DNA from 2 places in the Microbispora sp. H10885 genome. Region 2 is predicted to be linked to the other one. Evidence: predicted binding sites of a transcription regulator. Region 2 holds the regulator's gene; the other holds the start of a gene.
What was found. The regulator LexA, encoded in region 2, represses DNA repair genes until DNA is damaged. The targets are predictions, from matches to a motif close to TCGAACANNTGTTCGA.

Region 1: the regulator LexA is predicted to act here: its motif matches at 1,553-1,568, upstream of HHX37_RS14500 (DUF6504 family protein).

What each region holds. Positions count from the first base shown of each region.
Region 1 is NZ_JABBWY010000005.1:81,781-88,792, reverse strand. It holds gene HHX37_RS14510 (alpha/beta fold hydrolase) at 1-124, opposite strand, end outside; gene HHX37_RS14505 (hypothetical protein) at 239-1,453, shown strand; gene HHX37_RS14500 (DUF6504 family protein) at 1,643-1,909, shown strand; gene HHX37_RS14495 (DNA polymerase III subunit alpha) at 1,924-5,523, shown strand; gene HHX37_RS14490 (hypothetical protein) at 6,495-7,012, opposite strand, start outside.
Region 2 is NZ_JABBWY010000013.1:94,404-101,415, reverse strand. It holds gene HHX37_RS30515 (NADPH-dependent F420 reductase) at 1-361, opposite strand, end outside; gene HHX37_RS30510 (vitamin B12-dependent ribonucleotide reductase) at 487-3,354, opposite strand; gene nrdR (transcriptional regulator NrdR) at 3,465-3,923, opposite strand; gene lexA (transcriptional repressor LexA) at 4,354-5,067, shown strand; gene HHX37_RS30495 (MalY/PatB family protein) at 5,166-6,263, shown strand; gene HHX37_RS37300 (cellulase family glycosylhydrolase) at 6,273-7,012, opposite strand, start outside.

The sequences.
Region 1 (7,012 bases), on a different contig from region 2:
TCTCGACGTCGGCGGCGTCCACCGGCGCCGGCCACAACTCGCCGAGCACCCGGTCATAGGCGGCGTGGTACCTGTCACGCGCGGAGTCGCCGGTGAAAGCCGACGGCCGGTCAGGTGTACGCATGGCGTGCCCCGTCCCCTCTGAATGGATACAGTCGTATCCTAACGCCGCGGGACTCGGCAGAACCGGATGCCGGATGGGGGCGTCCTATGGGGTGTGCGGACGCGGATGAGGTGCGTGACGGCGGCGCTGGCCGCGATGGTGCTGGCGGCGTGCGGGTCGACCCTGCCGCGCGATCTCGAGACCTGGAACGAGGCCGACGCCCGGGGCGACACGCCCGCCGAGCGCCCGTCGCCCCCCTGCCTGACCGGTTCGCCGACGCCTCGGTCCGGCCCGGGCGAAGACGGCGGGCGGGCCGGAGAGTGGCGGGGCGCGTACTACGACTACCGCGACCGCCTCATGGGCCTGGCCGTCACCCGGGAGAAGACCGTGTGGGCGGCCGGCACCCGGGTGCCCCACGCCTGTGGGCCCGAGACGAGTGCGCCGCTGCTGCTGCGCGGAGACGGCGGACGGTGGCGGGAGGTCGCGGCTCCGCCGGTGACCGAGCCGCGTGCCGTGGCCGCCGCCTCCGACCGCGACGTGTGGCTGTTCGGGGAGACGACCGCCGCGCGCTGGGACGGGCGGAGGTGGACCACGGCGCCCGGCCCGGGTGGGAAACCGGATCGGGTGCACGCGGCGGCTCCCGGCGACGTGTGGGCGGTCGTGAACGCCAACTTCCTGGACGGAGCCGGGGGAGCCGAGGGGCCCTGGGGCTCCCGAGCCGATCTGCGGCGCTGGGACGGCAGGGCCTGGCGCACGGCACGGCCGCCGCTGGTCGCGAAAGACGTGGACGGCCTGCCCGGCGGTGAGGTCTGGGTGGCCGGTTCGAGCCGCGGCCGGGCGGCCGTCGCCCGGTGGAACGGCTGGTCCTGGAGCACGGTCCCGCTCCCCGCGGTTCCCGCGCTGCACCGGAACCAGCTCTCCGAGCTCGTGGACCTCGCGGTGGACGAGTCGGGCCGGGTGGCGGCCGTCGGCTGGGTCGCGTGGGTCTGCGGCACCGAGGAGGAGGACGTGACCTTCTGCGGCCGCACACTTCTTCTCCGGCGGGAGAACGGACGGTGGGGCTACAGCCTGGTCCCCGAGCCCGAGCTCGACCCCCACCTGCGGCTGGAGGCCGACGGCCGGGGCGGGTTCTGGCTGTTCTACGCGAAGAACGAGTGGAACACGGCGGTCGGTCACCTGTCGGGCGGCGAGTGGACGCACGGGACGTTTCCGGCAGGTCCGCTCGGGCACACCGGGGTGGGGTCCGTCGTCAGGGAGCCGGGGACGGCCCGCGTCTGGGCGGTGGCGGCGGACGGCACCGAGCGTGAGGAGCCGCCGTACCGGGGGAGCGGGATCTGGGTGGCCGGATGACCGGCCGGTGACCGCTGCTCGGGCGTGAGACGCGGGTGTGGCGAACACCTCCCGAAACGGACAGCCGAAGGCGCCGCGTCGACTTGCGCTCGGCCCTCTGTGAACGTATGTTCGAAGTAGCGGCGATTCTGCCCGAATCATCCGCCCGTCTTCCCCCGGGTGGCCACGAAGCCACAGGGAGAAGGAGTCTTGAGCAGACTTTACGGCGATCCGATCGAGGTGTGGGTGCGGGACGGGCAGCCTGTGCAGTTCGTCTGGCGTGACCGGCTCTACACCGTCCGCGAAATCCAGGATCACTGGGTGGTCGCCCGTGAATGGTGGAAGACCTCGGACGCCGATCCCGGGGAGCGGCGCTTCTGGCGGGTGGGGGCGGCGGCCGGCAGGGAGGTGGGGACCTATGAGCTGCGCTTCGACACCGCGAGCGACGGCTGGCTCCTCCTGAGGGCCTGGGACTGATGGGCCTGGGATCGATGGGAACGCTCCAGGAGCGGCCCTTCGCTCACCTGCACGTGGCGTCGGCCTTCTCCCTGAGGTACGGCACCGCGTTCCCGGACGCCCTCGTCCGGCGGGCCGCCGAGCAGGGCACGGACACGCTGGCGCTGACCGACCGAGACGGCCTCTACGGCGCGATCAAGCACGTCAGGGCGTGTCACGAGCGGGGCGTCCGCCCGATCGCCGGAGTGGACCTCGCTCTCGGCGCGGGCCCGCCGGCGGCGGGCGGCTCCGCCCCGCCCGCCGCCGAAGGCCCGTTCGCGGCCGAAGGGTCGTTCCCGGGCGGAGGGTCGTTCCCAAGTGAAGGGCTGTTCCCGGCGCCGGGCCGGCGGGCCGTACGGAGGACACCGGGCGAGCCGGCGCGGGTCGTCGTGCTCGCGCGCACCGACGGCTGGGCCTCGCTGTGCCGTCTCGTCACCACCGCGCACGGGGCGGGGGAGCGCGGCGAGCCGTACGTCACGCCGGGGATGATCGCCGAGCACGCGACCGGCCCGGACGGCGGGCCGCGCCTGACCGTGCTGCTCGGGCCCCGCTCCGGCTTCGGCCGCGCGGTGGCCGAACGGCGCGACGACCAGGCCCGCGCCCTGCTGACCGCCTGGCGCGCGGTGCTCCCCGATCTGGTCGTCGAGGTCTCCGACCTGTACGGCTACCGCGACGCGAACGTCGCCGCCCGCATGATCGGGCTGGCCGACTCGATGGGCGTGCCGGTCGTGCTGACCAACGCGGTCCGCTACCTGGACGCCGCCGATCACCAGGTCGGCAACGTGCTCGACGCGGCGCGCAAGCTCGTGTCCCTCGACGGGCGGCACATCGACGACCCCACGGCCCATGCGTACCTGAAGGACGGCGCGGAGATGGCGCGGGTGGCCGCGCGGATCTGCGGCGGCGACCCCGGCCGGGCCGGGCGGCTGCTGGCCGAGACGCGACGGGTGGCCGAGCGGTGCGTGCTCGACCCCGTCGAGATCGTGCCCATGCTCGAACCCGAACGGCCCCGGCTGCACCTGCCGGAGGTCGGCGAGGACCCGGTCCCCCTGCTGCGCCGCCGGTGCGAGGAGGGGCTGGCCCGGCGGGGCCTGGACCGCTCGGCGGAGGCCCGCGACCGCCTGGCGGCCGAGCTGGGGATCATCGAGCGGAAGCGGCTGTCGGGATACTTCACCGCGGTCGTCGGCATCACCGACATGATCCGGGCGATGGGCGTGCGGTGCGCGATCCGCGGTTCGGGGGCCGGCAGCCTGGTCAACTACCTGATCGGCGTCGGCGAGGTGAACCCGCTCGAACACGGCCTGCTGATGGAGCGCTTCCTGTCCGAGGGCCGTCCGGGCCTGCCCGACATCGACCTCGACGTGGAGTCCGCCCGCCGCCTCGACTGCTACCGGGCGATCCTCGGCCGGTACGGCGAGGACCGGGTGGCCTGCGTGTCGATGATGGAGACCTACCGCGCCCGCAGCGCGATCAGGGACGTCGGGGCGGCCATGGGCCTGCCGCCGCACGAGATCGACGTCATCGCCAAGGCGTTCCCGCAGGTGCGGGCCAGGCAGATCAGGGCCGCGCTGTCCGACCTGCCCGAGTTGCGGGACAGCGGGCTGAACGACCGGTCGCTCCAGGCCGTGTTCCGGCTGGCCGAGCGGCTCGACGGGCTGCCCCGGCACATCGCGCTGCACCCCTGCGGCGTGCTGATCGGCAACTCCACGCTGCGCGACCGCACCCCGGTCGAGCGCAGCCTGCTGGAGTTCCCCATGTCGCAGTTCGACAAGGACGACGTCGAGGACGCCGGCCTGCTCAAGCTCGACGTGCTCGGCGTGCGCATGCAGTCGGCGCTCGCCTACGCCCTCCAGGAGGTCGAGCGGGTGGAGGGCCGGCGGATCGACCTGGAGGCCGTTCCCCGCGACGACCGCGACACCTACGACATGATCCGCCTCAGCCGTACGATCGGGTGCTTCCAGATCGAGTCGCCGGGGCAGCGCGAGCTGGTCGCCAAGCTGGAGCCGCGCACCATGCACGACCTGATCGTGGACATCTCGCTGTTCCGCCCGGGACCGGTCAACTCCGACATGGTCACGCCGTACCTGGAGACCCGGCACGGTTTCCGGGAGGCGCGTTATCCGCACGAGTCGCTGCGCGAGGCGCTCCGGGAGACCAACGGGGTGGTCGTCTTCCACGAGCAGGTCATGAAGGTCATCGACGTCATGACCGGGGCGGGGCTGGCCGAGGCGGACCGGGCCCGCCGCGCCCTCGGGACGCCGGAGGGCCGCGAGGCCGTGCGGGCGTGGTTCGTGCCGCTCGCCCGGGAGAGGGGGTACGCCCCCGACGTCGTCGAGCGGGCGTGGAGGGTGCTCGACGCGTTCGGCGGGTTCGGGTTCTGCAAGGCGCACGCGGCGGCGTTCGCGCTGCCCACCTACCAGTCGGCCTGGCTCAAGCGGCACCACACCGCCGCGTTCCTCGCGGGCGTGCTCACCCACGACCCCGGCATGTACCCGAGCCGGGTGATCCTCGACGAGGCCCGCCAGTGCGGCGTGGACGTCCTGCCCCTCGACGTCAACCACTCCGGGAAGACCTGGCTGGTCGAGCGTACGGGTCCGGTGGAGGACGGGCCCGGGGGGTTCGGCCGCGGGTACGGCCTGCGGGTGCCGTTCTCGGCCGTACGGGGGGTGAGCGAGGCCGAGGTGGACCGCATGGTCGCCGGCCGGCCGTACACCTCGCTCGCGGACTTCTGGGAGCGGGCCCGGCCCTCACGGCCGGTCGCCGAGCGGATCGTGGAGGTCGGCGGGTTCGACGCGCTGCACGGCCTGCGGCCGGGGGAGCCGCGCTGGCGTCCCGGACGGCTGACCAGGCGCGACCTGATCGCCCAGGTCGGCGCGCTCGACCGCGGCGCCGCCGGCGCGGCGGGGCAGCTGCCGATGGGGTTCACCGAGCGGGTCGCGCCCGGCGAATTGCCGGAGATGACCGAGGCCGAGGCCGTCGAGGCCGAGCTGGCGATCCTCGGCATGGACGTCAGCCACCACGTCATGGACTTCTACCACGACCTGCTCGACGCGCTCGGCGTGACGAGGTCCGCCGACCTGCTGCGGCAGCGCAACGGCGCGGAGATCCTGGTCGCGGGGGTCAAGGTCGCCACCCAGACGCCCGCGGTGCGCTCGGGGCAGCGGGTCATCTTCACCACCCTGGACGACTCCACCGGCCCGATCGACCTGACCTTCTTCGAGTCGGTGCAGGCGCACACGGCCGCGACGGTGTTCGGTTCGTGGCTGCTGGCCGCCCGGGGAGTGGTGCGGCGCACCGGGATCAGGGCCGTCTCGCTGCGCGCCGTGCACTGCTGGAACCTCGCCGACCTCGACCACGTGTGGCGCACCCGGGGGCTCGACGCCGTACGCGCCGTGCTCGGCGAGGTGCCCGTGCCGGGCGCCGGAGTGGGCGGGCGGCCCATCGAGTACGGCAACGGCTTCCGGGTGTCGCCCTACTCCGACAACGGGGCCCCGCCCGCCGCGCGGGAGGGACGGCTCCCCGGCCATCCGGGAGAGCCCCAGCGGCGGCTCTGGCACGCCAGCTCCGGCAGTTCGGGGCCCCCGCCCGGCCGCTGACGGGCCGTGCCGTCACCTGCTGCGGCGCGCCGCGCGCCGGCGCCCTTCATCGCGCCCTCCATGGCACTGTCCATGGCGCTGTCCATGGCGCTGTCCATGGCGCCGTCCGCCGCGATGCGCACCGGGCCGCTCGGCGTGCCGGTCGCTCCGCCGGGCGCTTCGAAGAGCGCTCCGGTCTGCTTGAGGCGGGCCGGCGGGCGGGCGGCGCCCCGCCTGTCGCGCCCGCGGTCGGCCACGCCCGCGTGCCGGTCGGTGACCTCGCGGACGGCGGCGCCGCAGAGGATCGCCGCGACGGTCACCGCGGCGACCTGCGGCAGGCCGAGGCCGGTCAGCCCGTCCCGCGCCGGGCCGGCGAACACCAGGCCGAGCGCGGCCAGCCAGCTCAGCCACCAGCAGGCGAGCGTCGCCCGCCACCGGACGCGGCCGGGCCCGTCGCCCGGAGCGCCGGGCGCCCCGGTAGTCGCGCCGTAGGCGGGATCGCGGTCGTCCCCGTCGGCGCGCCGCGCGTGTCCCGGACCCCTGCGCCCGGGCGCCGGCGTCTCACGCCACGCCAGGTCGGCCAGGATCGGCGGCATCACCAGGTTGATCCCGGGCACGAGGCAGGCCACCGCGAGCACCGCGGGCGGGGTGGCCGGCCGTACGAGACGCAGCCAGGCCAGATAGGCGAACGCGGCCGCCACGGTGGCGGTCAGCAGCACCAGGACGAGCACGGCGAACGCCGTCGCCGCGCCGCTGACGGCCCGTGCGGCGGGGGAGGCGGGGTCGCCGCCGAAGGCCGCGATCTGGGCGGCCAGCCGCCTGCCCCTGGCCTGCTCGAACACCGCCAGCGCGGCCAGCGAGACGACCTGGGCGGCGAGGCCCGCGTACACGCCCGCGGCCGCCCGGCTCACCGGTGACGACGTGGACCGCATCTAGGTTCTCCCCTCGGCGCCGCTGTGACCTTCCTCACTCTTATCCCGTCCGCGACGCCCCTAATCAGGCCCCGCCCCGCTCGCCGATAAGGGAGGGTTACGTCGTTTGCGGTTCCGGGGGCGGAACATCCTGGGCCGGGGTCGACGGGAGCGTTCTGAGGCGGAGACCGTAGGCCTTCTCCAGCGACGTGTGCCGCCGGACCCGCCACACGAAATCCTCGAAACACTGGCATAGCGGTCGCTCGACTCCCGGATTTCCCGTTCCCTCCTGATGAACGGCTCCAGCGCGTCCCACGCCCTGCTCGCCCGATAGCCGAGAAGCGGGACGACCAGCCCCTCGTCCGCCATCTTCCGCGCCATGAAGGCGCCGCATCCGCTGTAGAAGCCGACGACCTTCGTGACGGCGAGAAAGGCCTCCTCGGGCAGCAGCATGCAGCCCGTTCCCGGATCGTGCTCGTCCCGCAGCCGCTGGACGACGTACCGCTCGGCGAGCTGGAACTCCGATGACCGGAATTCTTGAAACAGTTCGACCAGAACGGGGAGCTGGTTCGTGTGGTGCATTATCCGTATCTGCCGCA
Region 2 (7,012 bases):
GGGCCTCCGGCAGGTGCGCGGCGAGCACCTCGCTGTCACTGGTCTCGTCCGAGTCGATCTCGGGGAAACGACCGTCCCGCTCGAAGTAGTAGTTGTTCGTGTCGATCACCGTCTTGCCCTTCAGCGGCTCGGCCGGGACCTCCCGGTACCGCCCGAAGGGGATGGTGACGACGACGATGTCGCCCGCCTCCGCGGCCTCGGCCGGGGTGGCCGCGCGCGCGTCCGGGCCGAGCCGGGCCACGAGTTCGGTGAGCGTCTGGGGCCCGCGGGAGTTGCTCAGCACCACTGAGTGGCCGGCGTCGACCGCCAGCTTCGCCAGGGTGCCGCCGATCTTCCCGCTGCCGATGAATCCGATGACCATGGCTGCGGCAACACGGGAACCACCGGTGCCATTCCCGGCCGGAGGACGTCCGGTCCTCTCCGGCACGCGCGAAGGGGACCGGCGAGTCCGCCGGCCCCCTTCGCTCACGGGGTTCGAACCGTAGGTCAGCTGCAGCCGCTGGTGCTGCCGCAGCCCTCGCAGACGTAGCAGCTTCCGGCCGGGCGCATCTTCGTGCCGCAGGTCATGCACAGCGGCGCGTCCGCCGTACGGCCCTGGTGGCTCTCCAGCGAGGCCCCGGCCCGGCGCGGCTCGGGCGCCGCCACCGGCTCCACGTGGTTCTCGGCCGGCGCGTCGGCACGCTTCTCGATGGGCGCCGACTGGGCCAGGGCGGCGGTGTCGACGTCCTGGATCGCGGCCGGGTCCTCCCCGCGCTGCTGCGCGGCCCGCTCGGAGGCGGAGAAGATGCCCAGGGCCGCCCTGTCCTCGTACGGCAGGTAGTCGAGCGCGAGCCGCCGGAAGATGTAGTCCATCACGGACTGCGCCATCCGGACGTCCGGGTCGTCGGTCATGCCGGCGGGCTCGAACCGCATGTTGACGAACTTCTGCACGTACGTGTCCAGCGGCACGCCGTACTGGAGGCCGATCGAGATGGCCACCGAGAAGGCGTCCATGACCCCCGCGAGCGTGCTGCCCTGCTTGGACATCTTGAGGAAGACCTCGCCCAGGCCGTCGTCAGGGTAGGACGAGGCGGTCATGTAGCCCTTGGCCCCGCCCACGGTGAAGCGGGTGGTGGTGCTGGGCCGCTGGTTCGGCATCCGCCGCCGGGTCGGCCGCGCGACCTCCACGACCTGGACGACCGGCTCCTTCGTCTCCGGAGCCGCTTCCTCGGAGGCGTCCTCGGAGGTCTTCTTCGCGATCGACAGCGGCTGGCCGACCTTGCAGTTGTCGCGGTAGACGGCCAGCGCCTTGAGGCCGAGCCGCCAGCCCTCCAGGTAGACCTGCTCGATGTCGTCGACCGTGGCCGCCTCGGGCAGGTTCACGGTCTTGGAGATCGCGCCGGACAGGAACGGCTGGACCGCCGCCATCATCCGGACGTGGCCCATCGGGGCGATGGCCCGCTCCCCCATCGCGCAGTCGAACACCTCGTAGTGCTCCGGCCGCAGGCCGGGGGCGTCCACGACGTGACCGTGCTCGGCGATGTACTCGACGATCGCCTCGACCTGCTCCTCCAGGTAGCCGAGCCGGCGCAGCGCGCGCGGGATCGTCTGGTTGACGATCTGCATGGAGCCGCCGCCGACGAGCTTCTTGAACTTGACCAGCGCCAGGTCGGGCTCGATGCCGGTGGTGTCGCAGTCCATCATGAGCCCGATGGTTCCCGTGGGCGCCAGCAGCGAGGCCTGCGCGTTCCGGTATCCGTTCTTCTCACCGGTGCGAAGGCATTCCTGCCACTGCCGGGTGGCCTCGGCGTGCAGGCCCTTGTCCATGTCGTCGAGGGTGCGCAGGTTGTCGTTGGCCGCGGCGTGCTTGCGCATGACCCGCTTGTGCGGCTCCGCGTTGCGCTGGTAGCCGTCGTACGGGCCGACGATCCCGGCGAGCTCGGCCGAGCGGCGGTAGGAGACGGCGGTCATCAGCGAGGTGATGCCCGCGGCGATCGCCCGGCCCCCGTCGGAGTCGTACGCGTGGCCGGTCGCCATCAGCAGCGCGCCCAGGTTGGCGTAGCCGATGCCGAGCTGCCGGTACGCCCGGGTGGTCTCGGCGATCTTCCGCGTCGGGAAGTCGGCGAAGGTGATGGAGATGTCCATCGCCGTGATGATCAGCTCGGTGATCTTCACGAAGTTCGCGACGTCGAAGCTGTCGTCGTCGCGCAGGAACTTCAGCAGGTTGATCGAGGCGAGGTTGCACGAGGAGTTGTCCAGGTGGACGTACTCCGAGCACGGGTTGCTCGCCGTGATGCGCCCGGTCTCCGGGCAGGTGTGCCAGTCGTTGATCGTGTCGTCGTACTGCACGCCCGGGTCGGCGCACTCCCAGGCGGCCTGCGCCATCTTGCGGAACAGCGACCGGGACTCCACCTCCTCGATGACCTCGCCCGTCAGCCGGGCCCGCAGGCCGAAGTTCGACCCGGCCTCCACGGCGCGCATGAACTCGTCCGAGACGCGGACCGAGTTGTTGGCGTTCTGGTACTGGACGGACACGATGTCCTTGCCGCCGAGGTCCATGTCGAACCCGGCGTCGCGCAGCGCGCGGACCTTGTCCTCTTCGCGCGCCTTGGTCTCGATGAACTCCTCGATGTCGGGGTGGTCCACGTCGAGGACGACCATCTTCGCCGCCCTGCGGGTGGCGCCGCCCGACTTGATGGTCCCGGCGGACGCGTCGGCGCCGCGCATGAAGGACACCGGGCCGCTGGCCGTGCCGCCGCTGGACAGCAGCTCCTTGGACGAGCGGATCCGGGAGAGGTTGACCCCCGAGCCCGAGCCGCCCTTGAAGATCACGCCCTCTTCCTTGTACCAGTCGAGGATCGACTCCATCGTGTCGTCCACGGCGAGGATGAAACACGCGCTCACCTGCTGGGGGGAGCGGGTGCCGACGTTGAACCAGACCGGGGAGTTGAAGCTGAAGACCTGGTGGATCAGGGCGTGCTTGAGCTCGTGGTCGAAGATCTCCGCGTCCTCGTCGGAGGCGAAGTAGCCGTTCTCGACGCCGGTCCTGGTGTAGACGCCCACCACCCGGTCGACGAGCTGCCGCAGGCTCGACTCGCGCTGCGGGGTGCCCACCGCGCCCCGGAAGTACTTGGTGGTCACGATGTTGGCCGCGTTGACCGACCAGGAGGCGGGGAACTCCACGCCGTGCTGCTCGAAGTTGACCGAGCCGTCGCGCCAGTTGGTCATCACGACGTCGCGCCGCTCCCAGCGGACCTCGTCGTACGGGTGGACGCCCGGCGTGGTGAAGATGCGCTTCATCTTCAGGCCCTTGCGCGGACGCTTCGCTCCCCGGCCTCCCGCACCCGCCGCTGTGCCGCTCACGGTCTCCGTCATGACTTCCCCCTCCCGGGGCCCGATGGAGCCCCTCTTTCCGACCACGCTCGTTACACCCTCATCGTCGCGCCGCACGGCTCGCTCCTCGCCCCGCCCGCCGGCGCCGGCGGCTACTCCCCGCCGCCGTGGGCCGCCCTGAGCCGCTCGATCTCCGCTTCGAAGTCCGCCAGCGTCTCGAAGCTCCGGTAGACCGACGCGAACCGCAGGTACGCCACCTCGTCCAGGTCGCGGAGCGGGCCGAGGATGGCCAGCCCCACCTCGTGCGAGGCGATCTCCGCGGCGCCGGTGGCCCGGATGGTCTCCTCCACGCGCTGCCCGAGCTGGGCGAGGGAGTCCTCGCCGACCGGGCGTCCCTGACAGGCGCGCCGTACGCCCGCGACGACCTTCTCCCGGGAGAACGGCTCGGTGACGCCGCTGCGTTTGCTCACCATCAGCAGGACGGTCTCCTGCGTGGTGAACCTGCGCCCGCATTCGGGGCAGGTGCGGCGGCGGCGGATGGCCGCGCCGTCCTCGGCTGCGCGGCTGTCCACGACCCGTGTGTCCGGGTGGCGACAGAACGGACAGTGCACTTCATCGCCTCCCTGAACGCCCATCCCGAACACAAGGTGTAGTGAACTTACACCGCTGTGACTACTAGATGTTGGGGTCCAACGGTAGAAGTGCCCGTCCTTGAACGCAAGTCGAACCGGGCGTGGCGGGGGAAGTTCCTGCTCGGCGGGCGTGTCGCCCCATCCGTCCCACCCGCCTCCCCTGCCCCGGGCACGAAGGAATAGGCCGTGCGGCTTTTTCGGGTCCCGATTTCCCCATTCCTTCTGAGCTGGGCGTACGACCGGCCGAGAAGATCGGGTAAATCGAACACGGGATCGATCGAACTCCCGTACGATGAGGAGAACGGCGAGATCGGCGATTTCGCTGGATATCGAACAATTGTTTGACGCTGATCTTGAATCGCGCTACGGTCGCTCTGTGCGACATGAGGAACACGGATTGAGAGGTGGCATCGTGAGTGACCGAAGTGAGCAGGCGAATGGCGTCGGCGACCTCGCGGTTCGTCGGCGTGACTCGCTTGGCCTCACCCCCAGGCAGCGGAAGATCCTCGAGGTGATCCGCGACTCGGTCCAGCAGCGCGGCTATCCGCCGTCCATGCGGGAGATCGGGGAGGCTGTCCAGCTGACCAGCACCTCCAGCGTGTCGCACCAGCTCACGGCGCTCCAGCGTAAGGGCTACCTCCGCCGGGACCCGCACCGCCCCCGGGCGCTGGAGGTCAGGCTCCCCGGTGAGCCGGTCCTGTGGGTGGACCCGGACGCCGCCGAGGAGGAGAGCGGCTTCAACCGGCCCACCGCGGCGTACGTGCCGCTGGTCGGCCGCATCGCCGCCGGTGGCCCCATCCTCGCCGAGCAGAGCATCGAGGACGTGTTCGCGCTCCCCAAGCAGCTTGTCGGCGAGGGCACGCTGTTCCTGCTCCAGGTCTCCGGCGACTCGATGATCGAGGCCGCCATCGCGGACGGCGACTGGGTCGTGGTGCGGCAGCAGCCGGTGGCCGACAACGGCGACATCGTCGCGGCGATGATCGACGGCGAGGCCACCGTGAAGACGTTCAAGCGCAAGGACGGGCACGTGTGGCTGGTGCCGCACAACCCGAACTACGAGCCGATCCCCGGTGACGAGGCCACCGTGCTCGGCAAGGTCACGGCCGTCCTGCGCAAGCTGTAGTCACGCGGCTGTAGTCACGCCCGTACCGGCGTCCCGCCGCGGGACGCCGGTATGGCTGCTTCCCGGATGACCGATATCCGGCGATTAGGGTGAGTCCCGTGAAACTCGACTCGCTCTCCCTGGAGGCCGCCCGCGCCCGTGACGGGATCAAGTGGGCCCTGGCCGCGCCCGATGTCATCCCCGCCTGGGTCGCCGACATGGACTTCCCGGTGCCCGACGCGGTCCGGGAGGCCGTCGCGCGACGCGCGGCCACGGATCTCGGCTATCCCGAGTGGCTGGACCAGCCGGCCGCCGGGCCGCTGGCGGAGGCGTTCGCCGAGCGGATGGAGGCGAGGTACGGCTGGCGCGCCGATCCCGGGCACGTGCGGTCCTACACCGACCTCAACCAGGCCCTCCAGGTGCTGCTGCACCTCATGACCGAGCCCGGCGACGCGGTGGCGCTGCACGTCCCGGCCTACGACCCCTTCCTCGTCACCATCACGGGGATGGGCCGCCGCCTGGTGCCGATGCCGCTTACGGCCGAGGGCCGGTTCGAGGTCCCCGATGAGCCCGTACGGGTGCTCCTGCTGGTGAACCCGCAGAACCCGTCGGGCCGGTCGTTCACCCGGGAGGAGCTGGAGGCGGTCGCCACGTACGCCGACCGGTACGGCACGCTGGTGATCGCCGACGAGATCCACGCCGACCTGACGTACGCCCCGGCCCGGCACATCCCGTTCGCCACGATCCTCCCGGAGCGCACGGTCACGCTGACCTCCGCCAGCAAGGCGTTCAACATGGGCGGGCTGCACTGCTCGGTGGCCCATCTGGGCGCCAGGGACGTCAGGGACGCGATCGGCCGCCAGCCCGCCCACATCTACGGCGCGCCGAGCGTCCTCGGCGTGGAGGCCACGGTGGCCGCGTGGCGGCACGGCCACGCGTGGCTGGAGGAGGTGCTGGCGATCCTGGACCGCAACCGCCGGCTCGTCGCCGAGCGGCTCCCGTCCGGGGTGGGGTACCGCATGCCCGAGGCCACCTATCTCGCGTGGCTCGACTTCGGCATCCCCGACGCCGCCTCCTTCGTCGAGCGGGAGGCCCGGGTCAAGCTCAACCCGGGCCCCAACTACGGAGGCGGGGACACGTTCGCCCGCCTCAACTTCGCGACGTCGGCGCCGATCCTGGAGGAGATCCTGGCCAGGATCGCCGCCGCGCTGAAGTGATCCGCCCGCTCAGCTCGCCGCGCAGGTGACCTGCGACGGCACGCCGTTGGTGCCGGACCAGCTCGCGTTGAACCCGAACGCCGTGGACGCCCCGGCGCCGAGCGCGCCGTTGTAGGACATGTTCGTCACCGTGACGTTGGACCCGCTGGCGCTGAGCGAGCCGTTCCAGAGCTGGCTGATGGTCTGCCCGTTCGGGAAGGCCCACTTCACGGTCCAGCCGGAGATGGCGGAGCTGCCCGCCTTCACCGTGACCTCACCCTGGAAGCCGCCGCTGTACTGGTTGACGACCTTGTAGGTGGCGGTGCAGGACTTGCCCCCGTTCCCGCTGGGGGACGTGGACGGCGAGGCCGACGGGGACACCGACGGTGACGCCGAGGGAGAGGATGAGGGAGAGGTCGAGGGCGAGGAGGACGGGGACGCCGAAGGCGACTGCGGCCTGCCGCCCACCGGCGGGATCAGGTACGGCGAGATGATGCTCTGCTTGGCCTGGTCGACCGTCGCCCAGTCGTCCTTCAAAATGCCGCCCGTGTCACCCGAGTTGGGGTTCCACGACCAGTAGGTGAACGACATGCCGTTCACCCCGGTGCCCAGGTACTTCATGAGCTCCTGGAGCCAGATCTTGTCGGTGTTGCTGGCCAGCGTGGTGCCGAACTCGCCCACCATGATCGGCGCGATGTTCTGCTTGTACAGGTAGCCGAAGTACTTGTCCCAGATGGCCGGCATGTTCGCCGGGTACGTCGGGTCGTCGA